One region of the Buttiauxella sp. 3AFRM03 genome, then DNA from elsewhere that is predicted to be linked to it. Evidence: predicted binding sites of a transcription regulator. Region 1 holds the regulator's gene; each other region holds the start of a gene.

Evidence for each region. Region 1 encodes Fur, which represses iron uptake genes when iron is present. Its sites were predicted from a motif close to ATAATAATGAGAACNACTATCAA; they were not measured.
Region 2: the regulator Fur is predicted to act here: its motif matches at 1,746-1,768, upstream of exbB (tol-pal system-associated acyl-CoA thioesterase).
Region 3: the regulator Fur is predicted to act here: its motif matches at 1,709-1,731, upstream of efeU (iron uptake transporter permease EfeU).
Region 4: the regulator Fur is predicted to act here: its motif matches at 1,210-1,232, upstream of sodA (superoxide dismutase [Mn]).

What each region holds. Positions count from the first base shown of each region.
Region 1 covers NZ_CP033076.1:1,605,008-1,608,156, forward strand. The annotation lists gene ybfF (esterase) at 1-170, shown strand, start outside; gene ybfE (LexA regulated protein) at 306-587, shown strand; gene fldA (flavodoxin FldA) at 740-1,270, shown strand; gene fur (ferric iron uptake transcriptional regulator) at 1,557-2,009, shown strand; gene chiQ (ChiQ/YbfN family lipoprotein) at 2,099-2,428, opposite strand; gene chiP (chitoporin) at 2,476-3,149, opposite strand, start outside.
Region 2 covers NZ_CP033076.1:2,236,737-2,239,885, reverse strand. The annotation lists gene D8682_RS11915 (DedA family protein) at 1-274, opposite strand, end outside; gene metC (cystathionine beta-lyase) at 455-1,642, opposite strand; gene exbB (tol-pal system-associated acyl-CoA thioesterase) at 1,831-2,565, shown strand; gene exbD (TonB system transport protein ExbD) at 2,570-2,995, shown strand.
Region 3 covers NZ_CP033076.1:1,181,673-1,184,821, forward strand. The annotation lists gene efeO (iron uptake system protein EfeO) at 1-755, opposite strand, end outside; gene efeU (iron uptake transporter permease EfeU) at 818-1,651, opposite strand; gene putP (sodium/proline symporter PutP) at 1,931-3,149, opposite strand, start outside.
Region 4 covers NZ_CP033076.1:3,284,844-3,287,992, reverse strand. The annotation lists gene D8682_RS16710 (L-fucose/L-arabinose isomerase family protein) at 1-1,039, opposite strand, end outside; gene sodA (superoxide dismutase [Mn]) at 1,313-1,933, shown strand; gene yiiM (6-hydroxyaminopurine reductase) at 2,012-2,686, shown strand; gene cspA (RNA chaperone/antiterminator CspA) at 2,752-2,964, opposite strand.

The DNA of each region.
Region 1 (3,149 bases):
GTGGTGCATCGCCTTATGTTGACGAATCACACCGCGAAACGCTGCTTGCGCAATTCCCTCAGGCGCGCGCTCATGTGGTTGCCGGTGCCGGACACTGGGTTCACGCCGAAAAACCTGATGCTGTTTTGCGCGCAATCCACCGTTTTATCGACGCAAGTACAGCAAACTGATTAAAAACAAACCGACTGGCTGTTAGATGCAGCTAACGCGTTGGCGCGCAAGCCATGCTGATGTATGATTGCGCGCTAAAATGCGCCAGAGCACCCCGCTCCGTGCCACCTGAATTCCCTGTCAGTAGTCTAATCATGGCAAAAGAACAAACGGACCGTACTACATTAGATCTGTTCGCGGACGAGCGTCGCCCCGGGCGGCCAAAAACTAATCCGCTGACGCGTGATGAGCAACTGCGTATCAACAAACGCAACCAGCTCAAGCGCGATAAAGTACGCGGCCTGAAGCGAGTGGAACTGAAGCTCAATAACGATGCAGTAGATGCACTAAATCATCTGGCTGAAGCGCGCAATATCAGTCGTAGTGAGTTGATTGAAGAGATTCTACTCGCGCAACTGAAGCAGCATCTCAGTTAGTTGAAAGGCTATATGCCCGGAATACGATGTTGCAGTCTGTGCACAACAGGCTGATAGCAGTTTCCGCACCGCAATGTGTTCTGCTATGATTGCCCTATCTGTGGCCAATTAGCAGCCACCATACCATTAAGTATCAAGAGGTTATTTTACTCATGGCAATCGTAGGCATTTTTTTCGGCAGCGACACTGGTAACACCGAAAATATCGCGAAGATGATTCAAAAACAGCTCGGTAAAGACGTTGCTGAGGTGCATGACATTGCTAAGAGCAGCAAAGAAGACCTGGAAGGCTTCGATATTCTGCTTCTCGGCATTCCAACGTGGTATTACGGTGAAGCGCAATGCGACTGGGATGACTTCTTCCCGACTCTGGAAGAAGTTGATTTCAACGGCAAACTGGTCGCCCTGTTCGGCTGTGGTGACCAGGAAGACTATGCAGAATACTTCTGTGACGCATTGGGCACTATCCGTGACATCATTGAGCCACGCGGTGCTGCTATCGTCGGTCACTGGCCAACGGCGGGCTACCATTTTGAAGCCTCTAAAGGTCTGGCTGACGACGATCACTTTGTCGGTCTGGCTATCGATGAAGATCGTCAACCAGAACTGACTGCTGAACGCGTTCAGAAATGGGTCAAACAAGTTTCTGACGAGCTGAACCTGGCAGATATCATCAACGCCTGATTCTGGATGTGACGCAGCTTTTAAACGGGTTGCGTCACATTGATAGATTATTCCGATTAAAATAATCGCTACAAATTTTTAACTTTTCGGTTTGTCCCTGTACAATGACCCCCTGGCTAAATAGCTAACAAGGCAATTAAATCGCGACTCAGCCGCCATTTTTTAGCTTGATTATGAATAATACTTGCGGTTTCCATTTAGAATCTGCAGTTCTATAATGAGACGCATTCATCTTAACGCTCACCCTGAGTCCGAGCGATCCGTTAAGCAACAGGACAATTTCCGCATGACTGACAATAATACCGCATTGAAGAAGGCCGGCCTGAAAGTCACGCTTCCGCGATTAAAAATCCTTGAAGTGCTACAGGGTCCGGTGAACCATCATGTCAGTGCGGAAGACTTATACAAACGTCTGATTGATATGGGCGAAGAAATTGGTCTCGCCACAGTTTATCGTGTACTAAACCAGTTTGATGATGCAGGCATTGTCACTCGTCACAACTTCGAAGGCGGCAAATCCGTATTCGAGTTAACTCAACAACATCACCACGACCACCTGATTTGCCTGGACTGCGGCAAAGTTATTGAGTTCAGTGATGATTCAATTGAATCTCGTCAGCGTGAAATCGCATCACGCCATGGCATCCGTCTGACCAACCACAGCCTGTACCTTTACGGTCACTGCGCTGAAGGTGATTGCCGTACCGACGAGAATGCACACGAAATCAGCGAAAAGTAATCCGCATATCTGACATTCTGAACCAGATGTCAGGTATAAAAAAACCGGTGAGGAAGCTCACCGGTTTTTTTATTGCCTGAATTCACAGATTACTTGTTGTTCGCACGAATCTCTTGCCAGATTTTATCGCACTTGGCTTTTACCGCCTGGTCGTTACCAGTACGAGTGGCCTGAATACAGTTTTGATAATCCAGGGTGCGCACCGTTTCTTTCTTCGCAAATTCCTGGTGTTCCTTTTCCTGACCCAGCACGTTTAACACGCTCTGACAGGCCTGAATTTTATCAGGATTCCCTTCTGCGGTATTGATACAGGCGCTATAGGCTTGTTTCAGTTTTGTATCTTCCGGTGCCGTTTTAGAGGGTTGTGCGCAGGCGCTCAAACCTAAAGCCATGACCGTAACCAAAATGATTTTTTTCATGCTCGATATCCTTTATAAAACCGGGCGCTTTCACGCCCGGAATCGAATCAGAAGATGGTGAACGGTGCGATGACGATGAATTTCACGTCACGCTCATCCTGGAAGATGTTGCCGTAACCACCGCCCCAGCTTGGGATGTCGGAGTGGTTGTCGTATTGAGTGAAGTGCAGTTTGAACAGAGTGCCTTTCGCGCGCCCATCCTGAATGGTGTACAACGCATCAAGGCTGTACGCCGATTCTTTCAGGCGATTGTCAGCATCGTAGTAACCGTCAGTGGTTGGTTTAGAGCTTGGTTTTGCATCCCATGCGTAAACATACGAAGCACCTACAGCCCAACCAGCCAGATCCCAATTGCTCAGGTCATACATGGCACCCGCGAAGATGGCTTTTTCACCATTGGCGTTGAAGTCAGAACGGTTATCCCACCAGATATCCAGACGACCGTTTGACGATGCGTAAGTTGGGGTCATACGTTGCAGGAAGTAGCCCTGCTGGCCATCAGCCTTGACCATGGTACCTTCGAGCCGCAGGTCAACCTGGCCCACTTTGTAGCCGAATGTCAGAGCCTGCAACCATGCGGTGCCGTCATACAGATCGTTAACGCTGCCATCAGAGACTTTGTCACGCGAACCGTAGAACTGGTAGCTGGTAGACAATGGGCTGCCAGCTACATCAAATTTGTAGCTTGCTTTAGTGAAGTATTGGTCGATATACCCTTCTG
Region 2 (3,149 bases), 630 kb from region 1:
AGCGCCCTTGTGCGTAGCTCAACCAGCAGCCAAGGCTCGCCGCCGCGGTGAGGATCAATAAGGTGGGGACAAAACCCATCACCCCTTTCGCCACTAAGGCTCCCGCGAGTAACAGCAGACTGTCGCCCGGCAAAAATGAGGCGGGTAGTAATCCATTTTCGAGAAACAGCGTCGCAAACATGACGCAATAAACCACTCCAACAACATGAGGGTCCGCGAGTGCAGCAAAATCATGTTGCCAAAGCGCCTGAACAATATTGTGTATAACAGCCATGGCAAATCCTGTGGAACCGCTTTATTGGGCGCACCTAAATCTAAAGTCATTAGCTTAGGCACACCTTAATTTTAGGGACATAGTGTAACGCTAAATGGCCTGCGACACCTTGATCACAGGCTCAACAAATCACCATGAAAGCAAAAAAACTGTTCTTTGCAGTGTCCACATTTGGCAATTTTAGGCGATACGCTGGAAACCTGCGTCCAGATCGGCAATCAGGTCGTCCACATTCTCCAGCCCAATATGAACACGCACCAGCGTTCCGGTGAAGTCTATTCCCCCGGCAGGGCGAATCTCCGCCAGTTCTTCTGGCTGGTTGGCCAGAATCAGCGATTCATATCCGCCCCATGAATAGGCCATACTAAAGTAGTTGAAATTGTCCAGGTAGCTTTGATACTGGTCATTATTCAAACGCTTTTTAAGCACAAATGAGAACAAGCCGCTGCTCCCTGTAAAGTCTCGTTTCCAAAACTCGTGGCCTTTGCTGCCGGGCAATGCAGGATGATTGACGCGCTCAACCTGCGGATGTTGCGCCAGCCATTCGGCAATTTTCAGGCTGCTTTCATGATGTTGACGCAGACGCACGCCTAATGTGCGCAAACCACGGCTGGTCATATAAGCAGTATCTGCATCCAGCATTTGCCCCATCAGATACGAGTTCTCACGCAACTGATCCCAGCAGCGGGCGTTTGATACCGCCGTTCCGACCATCGCATCAGAATGGCCAATCAGGTATTTGGTTCCCGCCTGAATTGAAATATCAATGCCGAAATCCAGCGCTTTAAACAAAATGCCCGCCGCCCAGGTGTTATCGATCATGATGATGGCGTCAGGGGCCACGCTGCGTATCGCCTGAACAATGGCTGGAACGTCATGTACTTCCATTGTTATCGAACCAGGCGATTCCAGAAATACAACTTTAGTATTGGGTTGCACGAGTTGGGCAATGCCTGCGCCAATCATCGGGTCAAACCAGGTGGTCGTGACGCCGAGTTTAGCGAGGATTTTGGTGCAGAAATCCTGGCTGGGTTCGTAGGCGGAGCCGGTCATCAGCACATTATCGCCATGTTCGACAAAGGCCAGAATCGCATTGGCAACGGCTGCGGCACCGCAAGGGTAAAGTGCGCAACCCGCGCCGCCTTCCAGTTCGCACATGGCTTCTTGCAACGAGAAGTGGGTCAGGGTGCCACGGCGACCATAAAACAGCTCGCCTTTCGCGCGGTTTGCCGTGGCCTGTTTTTTGGCTTCGACGGTTTCAAAAACCAATGATGACGCGCGTTGAATGACGCTGTTAACCGAACCCTGGGTGAATTTTTTATCGCGCCCGGCATTAACCAGCGCCGTTTCAATGTGCTTGTCAGTCATGTTCACTTTGCCCTATTTAACCATCTGGATGTCCAAAACTAACTTATCATGCTTTTGCTGCGTAAACGCAAGGAATCCATGGACAATTTAAGGCACTCTTTAAATACTAATGAGAACTACTATCAATTCGATGTCGTTTTGATATTATTGCGCACAGTTTTAGTATTATTTCGCGGTGGAGAGTAAGAGTGACGAATAATTTGATGCAGACAGATCTCTCTGTCTGGGGCATGTATCAGCATGCTGACATCGTGGTAAAGATTGTGATGATCGGCCTGATTCTGGCCTCTGTCGTCACCTGGGCAATCTTCTTTAGCAAAAGTGTTGAGCTGATGTCGCAAAAGCGCCGTCTGAAGCGTGAACAACAACATTTAGCTAATGCCCGCTCTCTGGATGAAGCCAGCGAAATGGCCGAAACGTTTGATGCAAAAAGCCTGAGCACGATGCTTATTAATGAAGCGCAAAATGAGCTTGAGCTTTCCACAGGTAGCGAAGATAACGAAGGCATTAAAGAGCGTACCGGTTTTCGCCTTGAGCGCCGAGTTGCGGCGGTGGGTCGCCACATGGGGCGCGGTAATGGCTTTCTGGCGACTATTGGTGCCATTTCCCCGTTTGTCGGTCTGTTTGGTACCGTCTGGGGCATCATGAACAGCTTTATTGGTATCGCACAGTCACAAACTACTAACCTTGCTGTTGTTGCACCAGGTATTGCCGAAGCCTTGCTGGCCACGGCTATCGGCCTGGTGGCAGCGATTCCGGCGGTTGTTATCTACAACGTATTTGCTCGGGTGATTGGTGGTTACAAAGCTTCTCTGGGCGACGTTGCTGCTCAGGTTTTACTGCTGCAAAGCCGTGACCTCGATTTAGCAGCCAGTTCTCTTGCTCGCCCGGTTCGTACCGCTCAGAAACTGCGTGTAGGTTGATCCCATGGCTTTGCGTCTTAACGAAAATCTCGACGATAACGGTGAAATGCACGAAATCAACGTGACACCTTTTATCGATGTCATGTTGGTATTGCTGATTATCTTCATGGTGGCAGCGCCGCTGGCGACCGTCGATGTGAAGGTTAACCTTCCCGCGTCTTCAAGCCAGCCGCAGCCGCGTCCGGAAAAACCGGTCTACCTGTCTGTCAAAGCCGATCACACGATGTTTATCGGCAACGATGAAGTGACCAAAGAGAGCATGGTCAATGCTCTGATTGCTGCGACAGAAGGCAAGAAAGACACCACGATTTTCTTCCGCGCCGACAAATCAGTTGATTACGAAACGATGATGAATGTGATGGATACGCTGCATCAGGCAGGGTATTTGAAGATTGGCCTGGTTGGGCAAGAAGTCACGAAAACCCAATAAGCATCAATTTTCCTTTCTCTCCATCGCATCACATATATAGAGCGGCCTGCTGGTTAAACTAGCAGGCCGCTTTTTCATAAAGCGAATGAGCGACAGCTGGCGATTTCCGTGTTTCGCCTGGCACGAATGGTTTTGCTGGGCTAATCTCGGGCAT
Region 3 (3,149 bases), 420 kb from region 1:
AGTTCAGAGATGCGGGTTTGCAGATCCAGCACGTCGCTATTGAGCTGATCGGCATATTTTTCCATGCCTTTGGTGGAGTTATCACCAAACAGTGCTTTTTCCAGACGATGGAAACCGGTGAATTTCGGGTCGTTAGCTTTCTGCTCATAATCGTCTTCACGGGCATCGATGCTGCCGTCCAGATCGGAGAACAGTTCGGCAATCGGTTCGATACGTTCGTAATACTGACGGGTTGGTGCATACAAGGATTTAGCTTTTTCTATGTCACCGGCTTTCACTGCGTCAGTAAAGGCTTTGGTACCTTTAACCAGCTCGGCCACTTGCGCAGTGACGTAGGTTTTATATTCGGTAATCGGGCCGGATAACGCCATCAGGTCGTTTTTCGGTGCGGCCTGGTCGCCAGCAGCTTTAACAATAAGTTTGCCTTTTGGGTTGCTGAGCAGGCCGCAAGTCATGTCGTACTCACCGGCTTGCAGGTTGGCCGTCATTTTCTGAGAGAAGCCCGGCGCGATGTTCTCACGCTCTTCGACTACCATCACCCCTTTGAGGATTTCCCACTCCAGCGCTTTCTGGCTGTTGTTCTGAATAATGAACTGGGTTTTACCGGCGTTAACCGTAATGTTCATCGGTTCGCACTGTTTATCAGTAACGGTGACTTTTACCTGAGGAACATCGGCGGCTTGCACCGCAAAGGCTGAAGAGGCAAGCGCAAACAACGCAGCATGCAGGGCTTTTCGACGAAAATGTGTAGTCATGGCCAATCCCTTTAAAACATCAGTATGTTGTAACTAAGAGGCGATTTCTCGCCACAATATTATTAACGAACGCTATTTGTCGCCTGGCTACCCAGACGTGGGGGAATGAAGAACAGCACCAGCGCGGGAATCAGGTAAATAAAGTACATCGCCACTTCGCTGACGCTAGGCGCTTCCTGATAACCAAAAATGCCCTCAAGCAGCGTGCCAGTCAGGGAATGCGTTGAAAGAACATTACTCAGGTCGAAAGCGATATCCTGGAAATGGTTCCAAAGCCCGGCTTCATGGAATGCACGAACCGCACCCGCAGCAAGACCGGCGGCGACCAGTAAAATAAACAAGCTGGTCCATTTGAAGAACACGGCAAGATTCAGGCGGATGCCGCCCCAATAAAGCAAGAAGCCCAGCACGATGGCGGTGCCAAGACCGAGCATCGCACCAAGTGGCGGCATAATGCCGACGTCCTGCTGGAATGCCGCCAGCAGAAAGAACACCGATTCCAGCCCTTCGCGGGCGACGGCGAAGAACACCATCATAATCAACGCCCAGCCGTGGCTGCCTTTGCTATGCAGCGCTTCATCGACCTTCTGCTCCAGCTGCCCTTTGACGTTGCGCGATACTTTGCGCATCCAGAACACCATCCAGGTCAGGATGAATACGGCGATGACGGCGACAATGCCTTCAAACATCTCTTGTTCTTTTTGCGGGAATTCGCCGGTCGTTTCGTTGATGAAGATGCCTAAGCCTAAGCAAAGCGCTGCGGCTGCAACCACCCCAATCCACATGACGCCAATCCACTGGCCGCGTTGTGTGCGCTTCAGATAGCTGGCTATTAAACTGACAATCAACGCGGCTTCCAGCCCTTCGCGTAACATAATGAGAAACGGAACGAACATTCCTGATACTCCAACTGTGAACTCAGGTCAAAAGACGTAAAGAAAAGTAAAACCAGAACGATTGTGATTATCATTACCATAAAAATAAACACAAGCAGAGAATTTGAATTTTTGTGTATAGCTGTAAAAAAGGCCGCTATTAGCGGCCTTCAGATTGCTGGCAAAGGGTGATAAACGTGTTTTGTAGGGTGGATAAGCGTTAGCGTCATCCACCATTTGCGCGCGTTGTGTCGGATGACGCTGCGCTTATCCAACCTACGAAGAGGTTTGTCAGCAGAATTACTCGACCTGTAACTTTGACGGTGGAGCGGTGTGATAAATCTCATCCGCTTGTGCAAAGCGTTTTTGCATCGATGTACTTGGCGCTTTGCCAAGCAGGCTAACAACCACAATACCGATGCTGCCGAAGATGAAACCAGGAATGATTTCGTACAGACCCAACCAGCCAAACTGTTTCCAGACGATGACGGTCAAGGCACCGATGATCATCCCCGCAAGCGCGCCATTACGCGTCATGCGTGACCACATGACCGAGAACAGCACAACCGGGCCAAACGCGGCACCGAAGCCTGCCCAGGCGTAACTCACCAGACCAAGAACGCGGTTTTCAGGGTTAGCCGCCAGTGCGATGGCAATCAGCGCAACCAGCAGCACCATGAAACGCCCTACCCACACCAGCTCTTTCTGCCCGGCATCTTTACGGAAGAAGGCTTTATACAAGTCTTCAGTAATGGCGCTGGAACATACCAACAACTGGCAGCTCAGCGTAGACATCACCGCCGCTAAAATCGCTGACAACAAGATGCCTGCAATCCATGGGTTAAACAGTAATTGCGCCAGCTCGATGAACACACGCTCGCCGTTCTGGTTAACAGAGCCTGCCAATGACGGGTTGTTGTTGAAATAAGCGATACCGAAGAAGCCCACCGCACACGCACCCGCCAGGCACAGCACCATCCACGTCATACTGATGCGACGCGCTTTGACGATGGTGTGATGTGAATCTGCCGCCATGAAACGCGCCAGAATATGTGGCTGGCCGAAGTAACCCAGGCCCCAGCCCATCAGCGAGATAATCGCCACAAAGTTCAGGCCTTTGAGCATATCGACGTTTTCAATACTTTTTTGCTTGATAACCGCCATTGAATCGTCAAAGCCGCCCACTGCGATAACCACCATCACCGGTGTCAGGATCAGCGCAAAAATCATCAGGCTAGCCTGCACGGTATCGGTCCAGCTCACTGCCAGGAACCCGCCCACGAAGGTATAAATGATGGTTGCCGCTGCACCCGCCCACAGTGCGGTTTCATAGCTCATGCCAAAGGTGCTTTCGAACAGACGAGCCCCCGCCACGATGCCAGATGCACAATAGATAGTGAAGAACAGCAGGATAACCAACGCTGAGATAATACGCAGGATGCGGCTTTTATCTTCAAAACGTCCGGTGAAATAATCAGGCAGCGTCAGTGCGTTGTTGTTCACCTCGGTGTGAACACGT
Region 4 (3,149 bases), 1.7 Mb from region 1:
CCCACAGCACCACATCATCCGCGAATTCAATGCCATACGGCTCAGAGAACGAGCCACCCGCGCCCAGCAATTGCTGGATTTTCATCGCCAGCACATTTTTGATTTCATACTCACCGGCAACGGGAATGCCACGCTGAGTCAGTAACGTGTTACCGAGAATAATCGAGGTAATGATGTTCTCGTAAGCGTTGCCATTGCGCCCTTCGTAGTAATACGCCAGCGCACCAAGGTGGTTGTTTTCTATCAGTTGATCCATGGCGCAAGCGGTCTGGACGGCACGTTCTAATTCGTTTTTTTCACAGGCGGGATCGATTTGCAGCGAGGCTTCCACTTCTTGCCATTTTTGCCTGCTGGCGGTTTGCATGACCAGCTCGCGGTATTCGGCCAGCTCGCACATTTCCAGCGGCTTGAAGCGCACGCCGAGTTTGGCGCTCAGGTTGGTCATGTTGCTGTAAACGTCGACCATGCCGTCGTAATAATGCCCCAACACGCCCACCTGGCAAGCCGCCAGCTGTTTGTGTACTTCGAGGGCTTGCAGCCATTGTTCCGTTTGCTGCCAGGCATATTCATCACCCTGCAATGCCCCGACGATCAGCTGGTAACGAATCCCCGCGCGATTAAACACGTTTGCCAGTTCCGGTGCGCTGCACGCCTGGCAGTGTGCCAGCCATTCGCCGGTACGTTCGCCACGATCGGCCATCTCGCGGATTTTCCCGTACGGCAAACCCAGTTCTGGTTGCAGGGCGAGGATAATCACCGGCTTATTGATCTTTTGCACCAGCGGCAGCACCGTGGAACTCAGCGCGTAGGTGCTGATATACAGCACGATGGCATCGACCGGTTGACTTTGAAGTTGTGTAGCAAAGCGGTCAGCTTTGGCGACGCTATCAATCAGGCCACCATTAATCACCGTCGCGTTAAGCCCGGCGAGACGATGGTCAATTTGTTGCAGATAGCCCGTAAGGCGCTGTTCCAGGCCAGAAAATTGCGGCCAGTAGGTATCAAGGCCGATACCGAAAAGGGCGACGTTAAGCGACATAGTAGTGCTCCAGACAGGAAGAAACGCCGACTATCACCCTATTTGCCCAACGCTACCTTTGCGGCAATGCCAGTTTCTGTGGCTGATGGCAAAAAACGATTTATCTGCCTGACAGTGCTCACATTTTCTCCATCATGACGAAAAGTTATAACCTTGCTAAAAGTACGGCATTGATAATCATTTTCAATATCATTTAATTAACTATAATGAACCAACTGATTACGCGGCGTTAACAGCTTGTGCGCCGTTCGATAATAAATGGAGATGATGAACATGAGTTATACACTGCCATCCCTGCCTTACGCATACGACGCTCTGGAACCGCATTTCGACAAGCAAACGATGGAAATCCATCACAGCAAACACCACCAGGCGTACGTAAATAACGCTAATGCAGCGCTGGAATCTCTGCCAGAGTTCGCAAGCCTGCCAGTTGAAGAGCTGATCGCTAAACTGGATCAACTGCCAGCTGACAAGAAAACCGTTCTGCGTAACAACGCAGGTGGCCACGCTAACCACAGCTTCTTCTGGAAAGGCCTGAAAACTGGCACCACCCTGCAAGGTGACCTGAAAGCCGCCATCGAGCGTGACTTCGGTAGCGTTGATAATTTCAAAGCAGAATTTGAGAAAGCTGCGGCAACTCGTTTCGGCTCCGGCTGGGCGTGGCTGGTTCTGAAAGGTGACAAACTGGCTGTGGTTTCCACCGCAAACCAGGACAGCCCGCTGATGGGCGAAGCGGTTTCTGGCGTATCCGGCTTCCCAATCGTGGGTCTGGATGTGTGGGAGCATGCTTACTATCTGAAGTTCCAAAACCGTCGCCCTGACTACATCAAAGCATTCTGGGATGTGGTGAACTGGGACGAAGCAGCAGCACGTTTTGCCGCTAAAAAATAAGTTGCAAAGCAACTGATGAAAAGCGAGCCTGATGGCTCGCTTTTTTTATATCTGTCGTCTGGCCACAGGGAGGATCCGATGCACTATCCGCTAAACGTATATATTGGCAAAGTTCGTGAGTATGCAGGCAGCAGGCCAAGTGCGATCGCCAAATATCAGGTCGATGGTGAGCTGAAACTCACTGAGTTGGGTCTGGAAGGCGATCAACAGGCTGAAAAAATTGTTCATGGTGGGCCAGATCGCGCGTTGTGCCATTATCCGCGCGAGCATTACACCTGGTGGGCGCGTGAATTCCCCGAACAGGCTGAACTGTTTACCGCCCCAGCCTATGGCGAAAATTTATCGACCGAGGGGCTGACAGAAAAAGATGTCTATATTGGCGATATTTTCCGTTGGGGCGATGCACTGATTCAGGTCACACAACCGCGCTCACCGTGCTACAAGCTGAATTACCATTTTGGCATTAACAATATGTCTTCGCTGATGCAGGAAACGGGTTATTGCGGCTGGCTGTATAAAGTCGTGCTGGCAGGCAATGTATCGACAGAAAATCCACTGGAACTGGTTTCCCGAGTAAGTGATGTTTCGGTGGCTGAAGCTATCGCCATCGCCTGGCATATGCCATTTGATGACGAACAATTCCATCGCTTGCTGTCCGCCGCCGGACTATCGACAAGCTGGACGCGTACCATGCAGAAACGACGTCTTTTGGGAAAGGTTGAAGATAATTCACGACGGTTGTTTGGGAAGTAAATTCCAGAAACAAAAAACCCGCCAGAGGCGGTTTTTTTTAATTCTTAGCTTTGCTAACGCTAACCTTACAGGCTAGTTACGTTACCAGCAGCTGGGCCTTTAGCACCACTTTCGATGGTGAAAGACACTTTCTGGCCTTCGTCCAGAGACTTGTAGCCATCGTTCTGGATAGCAGAGAAGTGTACGAACACGTCTTTTGAGCCATCGTCAGGAGTGATGAAGCCGAAGCCTTTGTCAGAGTTGAACCATTTTACGAGACCAGTCATTTTGTTAGACATAGATATTACCTTTTAAATTAAATTTGCCTTCCGGCGCAATTGGAATGTTTTACAGATTTTTTAAAGCGATAAAGGAAGGTAGATCACGTCGAAGGGTATCTATGATAACTCTTTGAGGACTGCGCTACTAAACTGCTTAAAGGTTCTGTGCTTCAAACCGATGAATGCATTAACTCATATAACCA